Regions from separate parts of the Marinomonas sp. FW-1 genome, predicted to be linked through region 2. Evidence: predicted binding sites of a transcription regulator. Region 2 holds the regulator's gene; each other region holds the start of a gene.

What was found. The regulator sigma-54, encoded in region 2, starts transcription at its own class of promoters, with help from an activator protein. The targets are predictions, from matches to a motif close to TGGCACNNNNNTTGCTNT.
Region 1: a site for sigma-54 is predicted at 2,956-2,973, ahead of glnA (glutamate--ammonia ligase). Genes of this name have one in related genera too.
Region 3: a site for sigma-54 is predicted at 2,591-2,608, ahead of C1X04_RS01580 (NCS1 family nucleobase:cation symporter-1). Genes of this name have one in related genera too.
Region 4: a site for sigma-54 is predicted at 2,303-2,320, ahead of C1X04_RS06710 (CmpA/NrtA family ABC transporter substrate-binding protein). Genes of this name have one in related genera too.

Annotation. Positions count from the first base shown of each region.
Region 1 covers NZ_CP025987.1:3,466,021-3,470,868, reverse strand. Annotated here, with positions in the region: gene ntrC (nitrogen regulation protein NR(I)) at 1-130, opposite strand, end outside; gene glnL (nitrogen regulation protein NR(II)) at 127-1,212, opposite strand; gene glnA (glutamate--ammonia ligase) at 1,443-2,849, opposite strand; gene thiI (tRNA uracil 4-sulfurtransferase ThiI) at 3,205-4,656, shown strand.
Region 2 covers NZ_CP025987.1:2,220,373-2,225,220, reverse strand. Annotated here, with positions in the region: gene yjgA (ribosome biogenesis factor YjgA) at 1-75, opposite strand, end outside; gene mgtE (magnesium transporter) at 82-1,434, opposite strand; gene C1X04_RS10440 (HPr family phosphocarrier protein) at 1,443-1,712, opposite strand; gene ptsN (PTS IIA-like nitrogen regulatory protein PtsN) at 1,722-2,171, opposite strand; gene C1X04_RS10430 (RNA polymerase factor sigma-54) at 2,189-3,658, opposite strand; gene lptB (LPS export ABC transporter ATP-binding protein) at 3,734-4,459, opposite strand; gene lptA (lipopolysaccharide transport periplasmic protein LptA) at 4,463-4,848, opposite strand, start outside.
Region 3 covers NZ_CP025987.1:340,579-345,426, forward strand. Annotated here, with positions in the region: gene puuE (allantoinase PuuE) at 9-932, opposite strand; gene C1X04_RS01570 (aspartate/glutamate racemase family protein) at 971-1,702, opposite strand; gene C1X04_RS01575 (GntR family transcriptional regulator) at 1,710-2,375, opposite strand; gene C1X04_RS01580 (NCS1 family nucleobase:cation symporter-1) at 2,642-4,078, shown strand; gene eat (ethanolamine permease) at 4,168-4,848, opposite strand, start outside.
Region 4 covers NZ_CP025987.1:1,429,645-1,434,492, reverse strand. Annotated here, with positions in the region: gene C1X04_RS06715 (ABC transporter permease) at 1-686, opposite strand, end outside; gene C1X04_RS06710 (CmpA/NrtA family ABC transporter substrate-binding protein) at 712-2,100, opposite strand; gene C1X04_RS06705 (CmpA/NrtA family ABC transporter substrate-binding protein) at 2,458-3,657, opposite strand; gene C1X04_RS06700 (ANTAR domain-containing response regulator) at 3,654-4,259, opposite strand; gene C1X04_RS06695 (helix-turn-helix transcriptional regulator) at 4,464-4,848, opposite strand, start outside.

The sequences.
Region 1 (4,848 bases), 1.2 Mb from region 2:
TAAGATTAACGAGGTTTTCAGCAGAATCAAACAAACGACATTGGATTCCTTCTTGTTCTAATGTCTTCTCTAAAACCCAGCGAATAGAACGATCGTCGTCAACAATCCATACGGTTTCTTCTGGTGTCATGAGTGTTTCTCCTGTTCTTGGACTGTCGTCTCAATGGGTATTAATATATTGAATTCGGTTTTTTGTGGGTAACTGTTGCATTCAATGATCCCGTGATGCTGGTGAATAACGGACTGTGAGATAGACAAGCCTAAACCTGTGCCGTCCGCTCTGCCGCTGACCATGGGATAAAAAAGCGTCTTTAAAATCGCCTCGGGTATACCCGGGCCATTATCGATAATGCTGATTTTGCACACCAAGCGATGGCGCTTGGAACCTATCGTAAATTGTCGCAAAGCACGCGTTACCATATGAATCGTCTTATGGTGATTGTCTTGGTCTTCCATTAGTGCCTGCATGGCGTTGCGAGTGATATTGAGTAACGCTTGTATCAGCTGTGACTCGTCACCGATTAAATCTGGGATACTAGGGTCGTAGTCTCGGATGACTTTAATCTGATTCTCTGTTTCAACCGAAATAAGCTGTCTAACACGCTCAATCACTTTGTGAATGTTGAGAGGTTTGTTTTTTGGCAGCTGTCTTGGCCCTAAGAGACGATCAACGAGATCTCGTAAACGATCAGACTCTTCAATAATGACCTGTGTGTAATCATTTAGAGCTTCATCGGTAAAGGCGCGGCTAATGAGCTGAGCGGCTCCACGAATACCGCCTAAGGGGTTTTTAATTTCATGGGCTAGACCTCGCACAAGCTCTTTACTGCTTTCATGATTCGCAATGAGCTCGTCTTCTTGCGAAATCCGCTTCATTCGATCTCGTGGATATAACTCGATAATCAAGCTTTCTGTATTATTGGTCGTGCCCATAACAGGTGTAACGGTGTAATCGCAGAACAGTTTTTTGTTATTACTGCACTCAATTTCTGCTTCACGTTTTGTGAATGGGTGACCCGATTCAATGGCAGAATACAAAGCTTGAATGCTTTCTTCGTTTTCCCTAAAGGCAACGCTGATGTCGTTGCCATAGATTCGACGACGGCTAACAGCTAACAACATTTCGGCAGCAGGGTTTAAATATTCAATTTGAAGTTGATCGTTTAATTGAACAACAGCAGTGGATAAATGGTCGATTAGTAAACTATACACAGACAGCGCCTCTCTGTTGACTCCTGCTTTTATGACTTTCTTCTAATACAGTTGCAAAAAGCGAACCAACATTGGGCAGCTTTGAGTAGCTTGTTTATTAAGGTTTTTGTCATTTGGATAAAAACATTATGCACCATAATTGTGCGCAATGGTTGTGAGGTTTTTTTTAGGGCAAAAAAAAGCCCTGATTTGTATCAGGGCTTTTCGTATTTTATTAACCGCTATTGCGATTAAACGCTGTAGTAAAGTTCGAACTCAAGTGGGTGAGTTGTCATTGCTACACGCTGCGCTTCGCCAGACTTAAGATCGATGTAAGCGTCGATCATGTCGTCAGAGAATACACCGCCTTGAGTCAAGAATGCACGGTCTTCGTCTAGGCACTTAAGTGCTTCTTCTAGGCTGCCAGCAACCTGTGGGATAGCCAAAGCTTCTTCAGCTGGAAGGTCGTACAAGTCTTTATCTGCTGCATCGCCAGGGTGAATCTTGTTTTTGATACCGTCGATACCAGCCATCAACATTGCTGCGAATGCTAGGTATGGGTTTGCGGTTGGATCAGGGAAACGAGCTTCAATACGTTTGCCTTTAGGGCTTGCAACGTATGGGATACGGATAGAAGCAGAACGGTTGCGTGCAGAGTACGCAAGCATTACAGGTGCTTCGAAGTGAGGGACAAGACGCTTGTAAGAGTTAGTTGAAGCGTTAGTGAACGCGTTCAATGCTTTAGCGTGCTTAATGATACCGCCAATGTAGTAAAGCGCCATTTCAGATAGGCCAGCGTATTGGTCACCAGCGAATTGGTTAGTGCCATCTTTCCAGAAAGATTGGTGAACGTGCATACCAGAACCGTTGTCACCAACGATTGGTTTAGGCATGAACGTCGCTGTTTTACCGTAAGCGTGAGCTACGTTATGAACGCAGTACTTAAGGATTTGAACTTCGTCTGCTTTTTTAACTAGAGTGTTGAATTTAACACCGATTTCGTTTTGACCAGCAGTCGCCACTTCGTGGTGATGAACTTCAACAACCAAGCCCATTGTTTCCATTGCGCCACACATAGCGCTACGAAGGTCGTGGTGAGAGTCTACTGGTGGTACTGGGAAATAACCGCCTTTAACGAAAGGACGGTGGCCCATGTTGCCGCCTTCAAATTTTTTGTTAGAAGACCAAGCGGCTTCTTCAGAGTTGATTTCTACTGTGCTACCAGACATGTCTGTTTTCCAGCGAACATCGTCAAAAATGAAGAACTCTGGCTCTGGACCGAAGAATGCAGTGTCGCCAAGGCCAGTAGATTTAAGGAATTCTTCAGCGCGAAGTGCTACAGAGCGTGGGTCACGGTCGTAGCCTTGCATTGTAGAAGGCTCGATGATGTTACAACGAACAATAACAGTCGCTTCTTCTGTGAAAGGATCGATAATAGCAGTATCGTCCTGAGGCATCATGATCATGTCAGATTCGTTAATGCCTTTCCAACCAGCGATTGATGATCCATCAAACATCTGACCGTTTTCAAAAAACTCTTCATCTACCGTAATAGCTGGAATAGATACGTGTTGTTCTTTACCTTTAAAATCGGTAAAGCGAAGGTCAACCCACTTCGCGTCGTGCTCAGCAATCAAGGCAAGGGTCTTGTTTGACATAGTTGTTCTCCAGTCGTAGTTAAAGCGAAATTGTTTTTCGTTGTAAAAGGCGCTTTATTTAAAATAATACAAAGCACCGTTTGTCGAGTTATTTATCAAACATAAGTAAGCACAACTTGTGCCAGAAATCTGTGCGAGCCAATAAGTCTTTATTTTACAATTAGATAGAGCGTTCCAATTATAAATTGCACTTATTTGTGGCTCGTTAGGAGGGTAAGCAAAACAGTTTTTGCACTTAAAAGGTGCGCTTTTTGGTGTTTTGTATTCTTTTGGTGCGAATTTAGCGTTTTCGTATCGAATGGCTTTTCTTTATACTGTGCGCCTTTATAAATATCCGGTATAAACCACAATCCCTATGAAATTTATTGTTAAGTTCTTTGCAGAAATCACCATCAAAAGTCGCCCTGTTCGAAAAGCTTTTATTAAGCAGCTTCGACATAATGTTAAGTTGGTTCTTAAAAAGCACGATGCTGATGTTGTCGTATCAGGTAACTGGGATTTCATCGAAGTGTTTTCTGATAAAGATGAATTGCGGGAAGAGTTTACAGAAGCGCTTTCTAATATTGCTGGTATAGCGCATTTTCAATTTGTACGTGAATTCCCTTTAGTTGATCTAGATGACATCGTTGAACAAGCCATCACATCTTATGGTGATGTCATTAAAGATGCCGTGTTTGCTGTCCGAGTGAAACGAGTGGGTCATCATGACTTTACCTCGGTAGATGCAGAGAGACACATCGGTGGCTGTTTAAAAGCACGTTGTGGTGCTTTGGCAGTACGCTTAAAAAATCCTGAAGTATTGGTGCCGATCGATATTCGAGATAATCGAGTATGGATGATTGAGCAACGTGTAGAAGGGCTTGGAGGTTATCCACTAGGTTCGCAAGACTGTGTATTGTCTCTAATGTCTGGCGGGTATGACTCAACAGTGAGCTCTTATCTCACAATGAGTCGAGGCTTGAAAACACATTTCTGCTTCTTTAACCTTGGTGGTGATGCTCACGAAATTGGCGTAAAGCAAGTTTCTAATTTCCTTTGGGAGAAATACGGCTCAACTTTGAATGTGAAATTCATCACCGTACCTTTCGAGGCGGTTGTGGGTGAGATTCTTACCAAAGTCGATAACTCTGAAATGGGCGTTATTCTAAAACGCATGATGTTGCGAGCGGCCTCTAAGTTAATGCCTGAGGTAGGCGCAAAAGCGTTGGTAACAGGGGAAAGCGTTGCCCAGGTTTCTAGCCAAACATTGGTGAATTTAAAAGTCATTGACCAAGTAACAGAAGAGCTTGTGCTGCGCCCTCTGATTACTTCAAATAAACAAGAAATTATCGATAAGGCCATTGAGATTGGTACCGCACCTTTTGCGGCGAGTATGCCAGAGTTTTGTGGTGTTATCTCAGTAAAGCCCACCACACGTGCTAAAATGCATCGTGTAGAGAAACAAGAGTCCAATTTTGACTTTTCAGTATTGGAAAGTGCCATCGAAAACGCACAGATCATGTCCATTCAAAATGTCATGGAGGATGTGTCTAAGCAATATCAGGGCGAAGTGCCTGTTGTCCGTATGCCGGTTGGTGACGAAGTCATTATTGATATTCGCCATCCTGATGAAGCGAGTAATCGACCTTTAAAAGTCAGTGGTCGTCCAGTGAAGGTGATTCCATTTTTTGCACTCGAATCTAATTGGGCTGATTTGGATAAAGATGTAACGCATTTATTGTATTGCGGTAAAGGCGTAATGAGTCGTATGCATGCTTCTTTCCTTTTAGGTAAAGGGCATGAGAACGTAGGTGTTTACCTACCATAAATAAGTACTAATAAGCGGTAGCATTTTTGTAGTAAATGAATGCTATCGTTTATATTTGAATGTGCATTGTTACTCTATTGAATTATTTTTGTGGACTTTTTTTGTCACTTTAATGGGATATTGATCAATATAAGGGTACAATTGCGCGAATTTTACCCCGCACCAAGATCCGAGACGCTTGAAGAGCATGCC
Region 2 (4,848 bases):
TTCCATTTCACGCTTGATCTGGGTTTTACTTTTAGGAATGTCTTCTTCGTTTTCAAATTGATCAAAGTCTGTCATGGGAACCTATATTAAAAAAATAGTAGCGAGACCTAGGAAGGAAAGGAATCCAATTACGTCGGTCACAGTAGTCAAAATTACGCTGCCAGCAAGGGCAGGGTCGATGCCAATCTTTTTTAAGAAAATTGGCAGAAGTGTACCAGTGGTTGCTGCAAATAGCAGGTTTATTATAGTGGCGCCTGCAATGATATAGGCAATCTTTATGTTGTCAAACCAAAGAGCGGTGAGTGCGGCAATAACGGTTGCCCACAATATGCCATTAAGAAGTCCGACAACAAGTTCTCTATTTAAAAGCCAGCGTGTATTGGTTGCGCCAATCTGGTTCAGTGCGATGCCTCGAATTACCAGTGTCAGTACTTGTGAGCCAGCGATACCGCCCATACTGGCAACAATAGGCATTAATATTGCCAATGCAACCACTTGATCGAGTGTGTTTTGAAATAGTCCAATCACATAAGAGGCGATAAAGGCTGTAATAAGGTTTATGCCAAGCCAAACCGCACGTCGTTTGGTGGTTTTCATAATAGGGGAGAAGGTGTCTTCGTCGTCATCGAGACCTGCCATGCTTAGCATGGAGTGTTCAGCTTCGTCACGAATAACATCGACAACGTCATCGATAGTGATACGACCTAGTAATTTTCTGTTTTCACCATCAATAACGGGAGCGGAGACAAGGTCCATTTTTTCAAATAACTGCGCAACTTCACTTGCAGGTGTCTCTGCATTGATCACAGTAAACTCGGTTTCCATAATGTCACGCACGGTGGCATTAGGGTTGGAAACCAGCAATTTAGTAAGGGGGAGTACACCGAGAAGTTTATCTGAGCGACTGACGACTAATAAACTGTCAGTCATGTCTGGAATCTTTGCGTGCCTGCGAAGATAGCGAAAAACAATGTCCACATTGATATTTGGACGAATTGTTATCGTATCCGTATTCATTAAGCCGCCAGCAGAGTCTTCTGAGTAGCTTAATAGGTCTTCAACTCTTTTTCTGTCTTGCGCCGTCATCGACGCAAGCACTTCTTTCACGATCTTTTCTGGCAGGTGCTGTAATAAGTCGGCTAAGTCATCACTTTCAAAGTGTTCTGAGACGGCGATAAGGCGTTCTGTATTCATGTTTTTCATGAATTGAACGCCAATATCTTCAGTCAGATACTGTAATACTTCGCCTTCGTTTTTGTCTTCGATGAGTTCCCATAAAAGCTTACGCTCTTTTGGCGGAGACGATTCTAATAGTCGAGCAACATCTTGTGCAGGTAGGGCACCATTAAGTAGGTAGCGAATTTGCATTGTGGCACCGGTCTCAAGGGACTCGGTTACCGTTTGCAAATGATTAAGGGTGTTTTGCTCCGACATGATGCTCTTTACTCATCTTCACCGAAACGATTGTTGATTAATTCAACGATCGCGTTAATGGCTTCTTGCTCATCTTCACCATTCGCTTTGATTTTGATTTCGGTGCCTTTTCCTGCAGCAAGCATCATCATTGCCATGATGCTTTTTCCATCCACATTACGCCCATCTTTTTCGATGGTGATATCACAAGAAAAGCGTGTGGTTGTTTCTATGAGTTTGCCTGCTGCACGGGCATGCAAGCCAAGTTTGTTTATAATAACAATAGACTCTTCCAGCATGCTTTATACCTATATTAATGAGTTGAAAATACTGAATAGCTCTTCGTTGCTTTGAGCAGTACGCAGCTTGTCCAATGATTCTGGAGACTGTGCTAATTCTGCAATTTGAGCCAGTGTTGATAGATGTTGGTCACATTCATGTGGCGGAACAATTAACGCAAATATAAGATCGACAGCTTGTTTGTCTATAGAGTCAAAATCGATAGGCGTCTGTAGTGACATTACCACTACAGCGGTGTGATTTGCGGACTCTAGTCGACAATGCGGAATGGCTATTCCATTGCCTATACCAGTACTTCCAAGTTTTTCTCGACCTAGCAGTGCATCATAGACGGCTTCGTTATCACAGTGAAGTCGGTTTGACGCTACTTCCGCGAGGTTTTCTAATACGCGTTTCTTGCTAATGATATCTTGTTTTGCGAGAACGAGGTCTGCTTTTAATAATGATTTCAAGGACATGATAAAATGCTTTCCGTTTAGATCAGTCGTTTGCGTTCATTGGAAGGAGGGATGTTCATCGCCTCACGGTATTTGGCTACAGTCCGTCGAGCAACTTGTATGCCTTGATCTGCCAAAATGGCAGCTAACTTATTATCACTTAAAGGTTTTTTAGCAGGTTCGTCAGCAACAAGTTTTTTGATCATGGCCCTAATTGCTGTCGAAGAGCACTCACCACCAGAGGCTGTATTAACATGGCTCGAAAAGAAATATTTTAATTCAAATATCCCTTTTGGTGTGTGCATGTATTTTTGAGTGGTTACCCTAGATATGGTTGACTCATGCATGCCTACTTCTTCAGCTACGTCATGAAGCACCATTGGTTTCATGGCTTCTTCACCAAGCTCAAAAAAATCGATCTGTCTGCTGACAATGCAGCTGGCTACTTTTAGTAGCGTCTCATTTCTGCTTTGTAAACTTTTCATGAACCATTTAGCTTCTTGTAGTGAGTTTTTGATGTAAGAAGCATCTTCGGCTGTGGCAGCGGTGCTGGCCATGGCGGAATAGGTTTCATTGATTTTTATTGGTGGAAGAGCGTCGTTGTTTAATTCAACTTGCCAAACGTCATTACGTTTTTTGACTGACACGTCAGGAATAACGTAATCGGTATCATCGGCATCAATAACCGAGCCTGGGCGCGGGTTTAGTTGTTGAATTAAGCTAATGACTTCTTTTAGCGCTTCATCTTTTAATTTTGTTTTGCGGCTTAGTTGCGCAAAATCTCTATTGCCCAATAAGGGTAAATAATGGTCAATAAGGTTATAGGTGCTTTTGTATAGAGGGTGAGTCTGGAAAGCTTCTAATTGCACCAACAGACAATCACGTAAATCAATAGAGCAGACGCCGACTGGGTCGAAGCGCTGCAGTCTATGTTGAACCGCAATGACTTCTTCCATTTCTAGGTCTTCAAGTTCAATGCTTAGTGATTCGCAGATGTCGTCAGGTGTAATGCTTAAGTATCCATCAGGCTGGACACATTCAATGATGGCATAGGCAATCTCAAGGTCTCTATCAGACATGTGAGTAAGGTTTAGTTGCCAGATAAGATGGTCTTGAATGCTTTCAGCAGGTGCGTTACGGCTTTCAAAATCGCTATCGCCTTCAAAGCTAAGGTTGTCACTGACCGCAGCTGAACTTTGGTAAGTATCATCCCAATTGCTGTCTATGGATAGCTCTTCTGGGATGCTTTCTGTCCATTCGGACTCTAGGCGTGCTTCTTCACCGTTATCTAGAGGTGTTTCTGTTGCGCTTTTTGACTCTATGCTAGCAGGTAACTCATTATGAGTTTGCTCGTCATCATCAAGCTCAAGCAGTGGGTTCGACTCTAGGAACTCATGAATCTCTTGCTTCAAATCCAACGTAGAAAGCTGCAGTAAGCGTATAGCTTGCTGCAGTTGTGGGGTCATGGTTAGCTGTTGACCTAGCTTTAATTGTAAAGACTGCTTCATGGAGCAACTCTTTTTGTTTGAGTGAATTGGAACGAGTTGTGCATACTACTCCCTTTCTACAGCAATGATAAGGGGTTATAGGCGGAAGTCGTCGCCTAAATAGACCTTTTTTACTTGTTCATTGTTGATGACTGTACTGGCATCGCCTGATGCGATGATATAACCATTACCAACAATGTAAGCTTTATCGCAGATGTCGAGGGTTTCTCTGACGTTATGATCGGTAATTAGGACACCGATTCCACTTTCTTGGAGGTGTTTAATTATTTGTTTTATGTCACCAACGGAGATTGGGTCTACTCCAGCAAATGGCTCATCAAGCAGAATGAATTTTGGGTTCATTGCAACCGCTCTTGCTATTTCTACCCGGCGCCTTTCACCTCCTGATAATGCCATTCCTAAGTTGGTGCGGATATGGGTGATATGGAACTCTTCTAAGAGCTCTTCTAATCTTTCATGTTGTTGTGCTTTAGTGAGATTTTTGCGTGTTTCTAAAATCGCTAAAATATTGTCTTCTACAGACATTTTTCTAAAAATAGATGCCTCTTGAGGAAGATAGCCAACACCTTTTTGGGCGCGAGTGTGCATGGCGTCATGGGTGATGTCTATGCCGTCAATAAATATGCCGCCAGCGTCATTGGCGACCATACCAACTATCATATAGAAACAGGTGGTTTTTCCTGCTCCGTTTGGTCCTAATAAACCAACGGCTTGGCCTGATTCAACGGAAATTGAGACGTCTTTTACTACTTTGCGTTTTTTATAGCTTTTTGCAAGGTGTTTTGCTTCTAGTAAGGCCATCTATTATTTTGCCTCAGTAGTTTGTGGCTGTAAGGTCATATTGACGCGACCAGAATCTTTTTTCTCTGCGCTAAAGGTGCCATCTTGGATCATGTAGAGAATGTAATCAGCGGAGATAGAATTCTGCATACGGCTTAGGTATCCATCTCCAGTGATTTCAAGTTTGGATTCGTCGGTTTGGTAGTGGATTTCATTCCCTCTACTGATAACTATGTTGCCATTCCAATCTATTTGTTGACTGAATTTTGCTGGCGACCCTGTGGCTTCTAGGCTGTTAAATCTGCGGGTGCTTGGGTCTGTTGTGACTTTTAAATACTGTGCTTGGATTTCTATGGAGCCTTGTTTTACAAAGACGTTGCCTTTATAGATGGCTTCGCCTGAATTCTGGT
Region 3 (4,848 bases), 1.9 Mb from region 2:
TTTTATGTTTAAGCTGGAGGATGATTTTCTATCCAGTGGTTGGCGATGTCTTCGCGGCGGGCGATCCAGACGTTGTCGTGGGATTGTACATAATCTAAGAATTTCTTTAACGCTATAATGCGGCTGGGCTTGCCAAGTGTGCGGCAATGCATGCCGATGGACATCATTTTTGGTGCGGTCGCGCCTTCTTCATACAAACAATCAAAGTTGTCTTTCAAGTACTGGAAAAACTCTTCTGCGTGGTTAAACCCATAAGGTGAGGAAAACTTCATGTCGTTGCAGTCGAGTGTATACGGCACGATCAGGTGCGGTTTGCTACCACCATCAGGTGTGTCGACTTTCACCCAATAAGGTAAGTCATCGCCATAGTTGTCTGAGTCGTATTTGAGTTGTGCTTGTTCTGCAACCAATGTGCGAGTGTTTGGTGAGTCGCGTCCTGTGTACCAGCCAATGGGTTTAACGCCGGTGACTTCTTCGATCAACGCCAGAGCTTGTTGCATGTGCTCGCGTTCTTGTTCGATAGGCATGTCTTGGTAGTGAATCCATTTTAATCCATGGCAAACGATTTCGTGATTACCTTCGACAAAGGCTTTTGCCACTTCTGGGTTACGTTGTAATGCGGTGGCAATGGCGAAAACCGTCAGTGGTAATCCACGCTTTTCGAACTCATTTAGAATGCGCCAAACACCAGTGCGAGAACCATATTCGTAAAGGGATTCCATGCTCATGTGGCGGTCTTTGAAAGGCTGTGCACCGAATATTTCTGATAGAAAGGTTTCGGCGTGTTCATCGCCATGCAAAACGCAGTTTTCACCGCCTTCTTCAAAGTTTAAAACAAACTGTAGAGCAACTCGGGCATTGTTTGGCCATTTTACGTTTGGCAGCCCTTGGCGGCCATAACCCGCGTAGTCGCGTTCTAAATAGTGTTTCATGGTCTGGTTCCATTATTGGTTATGTAATTTGGCAGCGGTTATAGACTCCAGTGAGCATATCGCCCAGTAAAGGCTTTGCTAACTCGCTGTCCGTATTGACCTTTTTTAGAGGTTTGTAAACCTAATTGATGCAATGATTCTGCCAGTTTTACGGCGGCGGCAACGCCATCAATGATTGGGACGGGCAGTTCAGCAGACAGTTTTTCAACCAAGTTCGACATGCCAGCGCAACCTAATACAATTGCTTCTGCACCGTCTTGCTCTATGGCCGCAAGGCATTCCGTTTTTAGTAGTAAGTAAGCCGCTGGGTCGATATTTTCTAGCGCCAAAACAGGAATGTCGGTGGCTCTTACGCCACTGCAATGATGCTTATGACCATATTTTTGTAGTAAATGCTCGCTCGCTGGCAAGGTTCTAGATAGCGTGGTGACAACGCCAAATCGATGAGAAATCAAACTGGCCATTTGGAAGCCTGCTTCAGCAATGCCAATAACAGGGGCATCGGCCAGTTCTCTTGCTGCGTCTAATGCTGGATCACCAAAGCAGGCGATAATGTGAGCATCGACATCTTGTTGCTTGCCTTGTTCGATAAGATCAAGAAGCGCCGCGCTGGCGATGACTTCATCAAAAGCGCATTCGATGCTTTTAGGGCCATGTTCGGGAGTGCAGGCGATAATTTGCGTGCTATCTAGCGCAACGGATTTGGCGCTCAGCGCCATCGCGTGAGTCATGTCGGCACTGGTGTTTGGGTTTATGAGCTGAATTCGCATGGTGCTCCTAGCGGCCAAAAAGTTTTTGAAAATCAATGTTTTCTTCAGGTTTGGTTTCGAGAATAAGTGAAGATTTTATGTGTTTAAGGTGATGGCTCATCCAGTTTTGTGCCTTGTCTGAGTGTCCTTGATCAAGAATGTCGAGCAACTGAGAGTGGTCGCCACAATCACAGCCGACACTGCCACGGGTGCCGTAAGCCGCTAAAATTAAGGAAGACCGATAACAAAGCTGTTCAACAAAATGTGCTAGTACTTTATTGCCAGATAATGTCGCTAGTTCATAGTGAAAGCGAGCCGTTAACTGAATGGCATCGGCGAGTTGATTATTTTCTTCGGCGCGCTTTTCTTCTATTGCCATAGCGCGAAAGCGTTCAGATTGCGCTGTATCCCAGTGTGTTAGTAAAGCTGGAATGAGTTGTGGCTCGATCAAAATACGGCTGTCTAGCACTTCTATCGCTTCGGTTTTGCTTGGGCGGTTTACTTGCGCACCTTTGTTTTTCTCAATCACCACAAAATGTTCTAAAGCGAGTCGCTGCAATACCTTGCGGATACCTGTTCTGCTTACGCCAAAGGCCTCTGATAAACGGTCTTCTGGTAAGCGCGCCCCAGGCGGTAATTGGTGCTCGACAATCGCTTTTAATATTTGTCGGTAGATGTTCTCGTCATTGGACATGATGGTCTCTATTAATCGTATACAATTTTTTTTCAGTAAATGTGCTGGTTAAATAATATAGCACGACAATTCGTTGGGGACATCTCAAATAAAAACACAAGTATGTTGCACAATAATGGTGTGATTGTTTTGTTTTTGACTCGCATTAGTGCGTTTTTATGGCGATTTTAGCCCTATGAGGCGTGATTTTTCTTAGATTCTTTTGTTTCTATTTTTGGCACATAAATTGTATTTGTTATTGTATACAATTAAAAAGGAACGAGACCATGAAGCAAGAATTTGAGCAAAGCCCTAGATTAGCGAATAGCGATCTATTGCCGGAGAAAGATCAAAAGTGGGGATGGTATAGCATTTTCGCTTTTTGGATGTCTGATGTGCACAGTGTGGGTGGTTATGTGTTTGCTGCCAGTTTGTTTGCCTTAGGGTTGAATGGTATTCAGGTATTTATCAGTTTGCTATTGGGCATTTCAATCGTATTGGTGTTTGCCAATTTGATGGGCAAACCAGGACAAAAAGCCGGTATCCCTTTTCCTGTCGTAGCGCGTATGTCTTTTGGTGTGTTCGGGGCTAATATCCCAGCCATCATTCGTGGCTTAATTGCCGTGGTTTGGTACGGTATTCAAACCTTTCTGGCATCCAGTTCCTTTATTATCTTACTGCTTTATTTCTTCCCTGAGATGGCATCGCTTGCCGATGAATCTTTTATTGGGCTTTCGTATCTAGGCTGGATTGGCTTTACTGCTATGTGGCTTGTTCAAGGTGTTGTGTTCATGTTTGGTATGGACATGATCCGTAAAGTGATCGATTGGTCTGGCCCTGCTATTTATATTGCTATGTTTGCTTTGTGTATTTACATGATTAATTTAGCTGGCTGGGAAAACATCAGTTTCAACCTAAGTTCATCTAACTTAACGGGTCTGGATGCTTATGCTCAGATGTTCATTGCGATTGCTTTGGTGGCGGCGTATTTTGCAGGGCCAACGTTGAACTTCAGTGACTTCTCCCGTTATTGCGGCAGCTATAAAAAATTGAAACTAGGCAACCTATTGGGTTTGCCAGTTAACTTTGTATTGTTCTCTTTGTTCAGTGTGGTGATTGTTTCGGCTTCGATTCCTGTATTCGGTCAGATGATTACCGACCCTGTGGAAACCGTGAAACGTCTTGATTCTGGTTTTATCACGGTACTGGGTGCATTGACATTTATCTTTGCGACAGTGGGTATTAATATTGTGGCGAACTTTGTCGCGCCAGCGTTTGATTTTTCCAACGTATCGCCACAGAAAATTAGCTTTAAAGCGGGTGGTTTTATTGCCGCATTTGGTTCGGTATTGCTAACGCCTTGGAATCTGTTCAATAACCCAGAAGTGATCCATTACACAGTGGATGTATTGGGCGCGATGATCGGGCCTTTGTATGGCATTATTATTGTTGATTACTTCTTTATCAAAAAAGGCAACATCGACATAGCAGCCTTGTATACAGAGTCACCAAAAGGGGCTTACTGGTATGAGAACGGGGTGAATAAAAAGAGTGTTTATGCTTTGTTGATTGCGGGTTTTGTTTCTATCTTAGCGACCTTTGTTTTTAGCTCCTTGGCAAATTACGCCATATTCATTGGCGGTATTGTCGCGGCGTTGGTTTATCGTTACATGATGGAGCCTGAGCGTGTTGCTTTGCAAAGTATGAACCTTGCGAAGTCATAATTTACGTTAAGAAAACGTTTAGATAATTAAAAGCCCCCGCATTGAAAAATGCGGGGGCTTTTTGTTGTTACGAGATCTATTAAACCGAATTAAGCTGAGGCGGCAAGATCCGCTTCGGCCTCTGCCAGCATGTCGAATTCCTCTTCTGGTGTTTTCGCCACAAGGCGATTTTTGCTATAGAAGAAGTAGTACGCTGCGCCAATCACGAACAAGATAAGAGTGTAGTTAAAGGCACGTGGATCGTAAGCGTAAACCCCAGTTAGAGCCAATAGAGACAATATGAAAGCAACGGACGATGTGAAGATACCGCCAGGTGTTTTGTATGGGCGTTCCATATTTGGTTGCTTGATGCGCAATAAGATATGGCTTAACGCCATCAAGGCATAAGACACAGTCGCGCCAACCACGGCCATGGCTAACATTAAATCGCCTTCGCCAGTCAAAGAGGCAAGAAAGCCCAAAATGCCAGGGACAATCAAAGCACGAGAAGGTACTTTGCGTTTATCGGTAACAGACAAGCTTTTAGGAAGGTAACCCGCACGAGATAAGGCGAATACCAAACGGCTGTAACCGTAGATGATGGAGAAGAAAGAGGCGATTAAGCCAGCAAGCCCCAAGACGTTAACCACGGTTGCCAGAGTGCCGTGACCTGCAAAGTTCAAGGCATCCACCAAAGGTACTGCGCTTTTGCTCATGGCGTCTGCACCCGCGGCGCCCGCCAATAAGAACACCACTAAAAGAGCCGTGAAAAGTAAGAAAATCATCGCGCC
Region 4 (4,848 bases), 790 kb from region 2:
GTCACCCACCCAAGGCGCAATACTTTGGATACGTTAAGCAAGTCTTTTTCGACCGCTGCGACCCCCACCGCCGTATTTATCAAAGTTGGCCACATGCAGCACAAGGTGACCGTGAACATGGACGTTAAGAATGATTTGGAAAACATAGGATCATCAGATACATAACTCGCACTCACGACCATAGTGACCAAAGGCAACCATGCCAGCGGAGAAACCGGCTTAAATACCTGAATCACCGGATTCAGGGCACTGTAAACAGAACGATTCAAACCAATCAAAATCCCTACAGGAATAGCAATAAGGCTGGCCAGACCAAACCCAGCTAGAACGGTGTACAAGCTGGTAAATATCTGGTCAAAAAAGGTCGGCTTACCAGTGTAATCCCGGATAATGCCAGCATAGCTTGGGTCTTTAGCTTGACGTTCCGCAATACGCTCTTCTTGGCGGACGTAAAACTTTTCGGCCTTCACTCGTTCATTCTGGTGTTCTGCCACCAAACTATTCCACTGTTCATACACCACAACAGGGCCAGGAAATTCTCCCAGAGAGGTATGAACTCGACTTGCTCCTGCTTGCCACAACAAGATGAAAACTATAATTCCAAAGACTGGCAGTAGAACGCCCTTCAAAGAAAATGCGCTGATCTTATCCTTTAAAGAAGCCATGGTTATGTTTGATATCATCATCTTTATCTCACTTATCGTGTTTGGTTTAGACCTGATCATCGCCTTTTAGACCAATCTTAAATCGCTTCAGATAATCATTAGGGTGTTTACCGTCATACATGACACCATCAATAAAGTCGCTTTGAGGTGGTTTAAAACCATCTTCCTTATCAAAATCAGGAAACTCGTCTGCCGACATGACACCCTCCTCTATTAAGGATTGTGCCGCTTGCGCATAAATATCAGGACGGTAGACATCTTTAGCGATCTTCATGAACCATTCGTCAGACTTAGGTTCGGAAATTTGCCCCCAACGACGCATTTGCGTTAGGTACCAAATCGCATCGCTGTAATAGGGATAAGTTGCGTGATGACGGAAGAAGACGTTGAAATCTGGAATGTCACGTTTATCGCCTTTTTCATACTCAAAAGTACCGGTCATACTGTTGGCGATCACATCGTAATCAGCGCCCACATATTGGCTACGCGAGAGGATTTTTACCGCCTCAGGGCGATTAGCATTGTTGTTTTCATCTAGCCATTTCGCAGCACGAATCATGGCTTTGACAACACGAATGTGCGTGTTGGGGTATTGATCCGCCCAGTCGCTGCTCACACCAAAGACTTTCTCTGGGTTATTTTTCCAGATTTCATAATCGGTAATGACTGGCACACCAATCCCTTTAAACACAGCTTGTTGGTTCCAAGGTTCACCAACGCAGTAACCTGAAATCGTTCCCGCTTCCATGGTGGCTGGCATTTGCGGTGGCGGTGTAACAGACAGCAAAGCATCGGCATTAATCTGACCACTGGTGTCGCCTCGCGCTGGGGCGTAATAACCTGGATGAATGCCACCAGCAGCAAGCCAATAACGCAGCTCGTAATTATGAGTGGAGACGGGAAACACCATGCCCATTTTGAATGGTTTGCCTTGGGCTTTATAGCCATCTATTACAGGCTTTAAAGCACTGGCACTGATTGGATGAACAGGCTTGCCATCTGGACCATTTGGAATGTTTTTCTTCATTTCATCCCAAACATCGTTGGAAACCGTAATACCATTACCATTCAAATCCATACTAAAAGCGGTCACTATGTGCGCTTTCGTACCGTACCCAATAGTTGCACCCAGTGGCTGACCCGCTAGCATATGAGCGCCATCTAACTGCCCATCAATCACTCGGTCGAGCAGAACTTTCCAATTTGCTTGAGCTTCCAAAGTGACATACAGCCCTTCATCTTCGAAATAGCCTTTCTCATACGCAATCGCCAATGGCGCCATATCGGTTAGTTTGATAAAACCAAATTTAAGCTCTTCCTTTTCCGCATAACCAACCTCCGCTTGGGCAACACCAGATAACAGAACGGACCCCATTAATATGGAAAAACCCATTTTAGGAAGGGGATCTAAGGCTTTCAAAAATCTTAGGTTCATTGTCATACTCCGCAACTAAATACATTTCAAAAAGTAGAAAAACAAAAAAAGGCGCATGCACAACACAAATAGAATGTGTTTGCAGGCGCCTTTGCCATTCAAAGAAAATCCGACTTTGGAGATTCAGTAATGTGGGTGACAATTAACGACCGTTGCCAATTTCACCATTTTTTTTCAAAAAATTTTTCTCTATGTATTTTACAAAGCACGCAGTGTGCCAATTAAAATAAACAACTGTTTTATATGGTTTTTTGTATTTTTTCCGCTCAATTTTGAAATGCAGACCGATAAGAACATCTTTATTCTTGCCCAATAATCATGCACAGCGCACTAAAACATCACATCATCCGATGCGCATTACGCCAATCTTTCAAACCCCTTTAAAATCCCTTCAGGGTGCAAACGAATTTCCCCATCCGCCACCAAAGATAACCAAGTTGCTTCGTCTGCCTCTGGTAGCTGCCACTCTATGGCATTTTTGTCTTCAACTAAGCCCAGTGCTTTGTAGTAAAGATCTTTACGATAAATTTGCTCGGCTAACTGGTTTAGCTTGGACACACCACCTAACTGTTGCCAGCGATGCATCTGAGCCATGACCCATAATGCATAACTCGGCAGTGGCTTATTAATATCACTACCGGAAAAACGCTGAAACGCTTCCATTGGCCAATCAAACTGTCCCTTTGGTTTAATAGAACCAAAGCCATACACCAACTGCTGCATAGTGCAATTTAAATAATCTGGATGGCTCAAAATACTAAGAAGCTCAGCTTGGTTTTCTGCGACATCTACCCAAGCGCAGGCTTTATCTAACGCCCGAATAATCGCAAGATGTTGTGCTTGATTTTGCTCGGCCCAAAGGGCGTTCACTCCAAATACTTTCTCCGGAGTGCTTCCCCAAATTTCATATCCTGTGACCAGCATATGACCAACACCTTGCTCAACCGCCAAGCTATTCCATGGCTCACCCACACAATAGCCATCTATATCGCCACGTCTTAAGTTATCGACCATTTTTACCGGAGGAATAACCACTATTTGGACATCTTTATCCGGATTAATACCAGCTCGACTCAGCCAATCCCGTAACTGATAATTATGAGAGGAATAAGGGTACACCATCGCAAAACGCAACGGCGCGACTTTGTCACCTCGATGATCAATGAGCCTTTTTAAAGCGACGCCCGTTCGGATGTCCAGAGAAGAGTCAGCAAAATGTTGCAGTTGGTCGTACAGAAAATTACCAATCGTTATGCCATTACCGTTGTGGCTTACGGTAAAACTGGTTTGCATTGCTGTTTTGATGCTACCTATCCCTAGGCTGGCAGCGATCGGCATTGATGACAACATGTGCGCACCGTCTAGCAAATTAAACGCTACCTTGTCACGAATACTTGCCCAAGATGCCTCTTTAGAAAGTACAACATTGACGCCCTCATCGACAAAGAAGCCCTTCTCTTGAGCAATAACAAAAGGCGCGCAATCGATAAGTGGGATAAAACCGATACGAATGGGATCCGCTTGCTGAATAAGACTATTTGATTGCACTGTGTTCATTTTGAACCTCCCATCAACTCCATGACAGATATGATATTTCTAGCAACATCTGTCATACGTTGACTACGATCCATTGCTAGTTTTCTAAGAGCTTGATAGGCCGCTGGCTCATCACATTTCTGATGTTTCATGATTAAACCTTTTGCTTTATCTATCAGCTTACGATCTTCAAGCTGGCTTTTTACCGACTCAAGCTCAGACCTAAGAGCATGAAACTCCCTAAATCGCGCAATAGCCACTTGTAATAATGCTTTGACGCTACCGCTATTGACGCCATCAACCACATAGGCGCTTACCCCAGCCCTAATGGCAGCCTCTACATACTTAGAGTCATCCTGTTCAGCAAACATCACGATTGGGCGAGGATTATCTTTAGTGAGACGAGACATATTTTCCAACATGTCTCGATCAGGTGATTCAATATCAATAATCACCATATCTGGTTGAAACTCTGCTACGGCTTCGGTTAGGTTTTTAGCATTCTCTAAACGTCTAATGACACGGTAACCGCTATCCATCATAGCTTGTTCTACAATAGCCGCTCTTGCAGGCTCATTATCGACCAACATCACAGTCAATTCTTTTTCGGGGGGAGCGGACATGGTGCATTCTCTTTGAAAGCGTTAAGTTACACTCAAGTAAACTGCAAAAATTGCGCCATTAAGATACACAGAAAATAGATAAATACGGAGGATAAGCAACAATAGAGCGCTGCTGCAGTCGAAAATCCCCTTTCATTCTGATGTGATTGAGCGGCAAAAAAGTGAAATGAACCAAAAATGTGCAGAGGACGCTAAGGATACGACCTAATGCACCGTATCAAGTGATTTCACTAAAAGAGCCAAGGCTAAACGATCTTTAGTATTGGTTTTCTTAAAAACAGAAGTAAGATGAGCTTTCACGGTCCGCTCGGTGATCTCTAACTCCAATGCAATTTGCTTGTTTGAAAGGCCTTTTGCAATACATCTAGCAACACTCCATTCCCTGTCAGACAAATGCTCAAGCGTGTTATTAGACGTTGGTTCAGTCGGTGCAGACTGTTGAATGAGTTGCTCTATGAAAGCCTTCCCTCCCCAAATCTCGCCAGAGTCAATCACGGACAACACCAGTGATAATTGCTCCTTACCAATATAAGGTGCACATTGACCATTTACGCCTACCGAAAATAATCTTAGTGCTGCACTTTGGCTA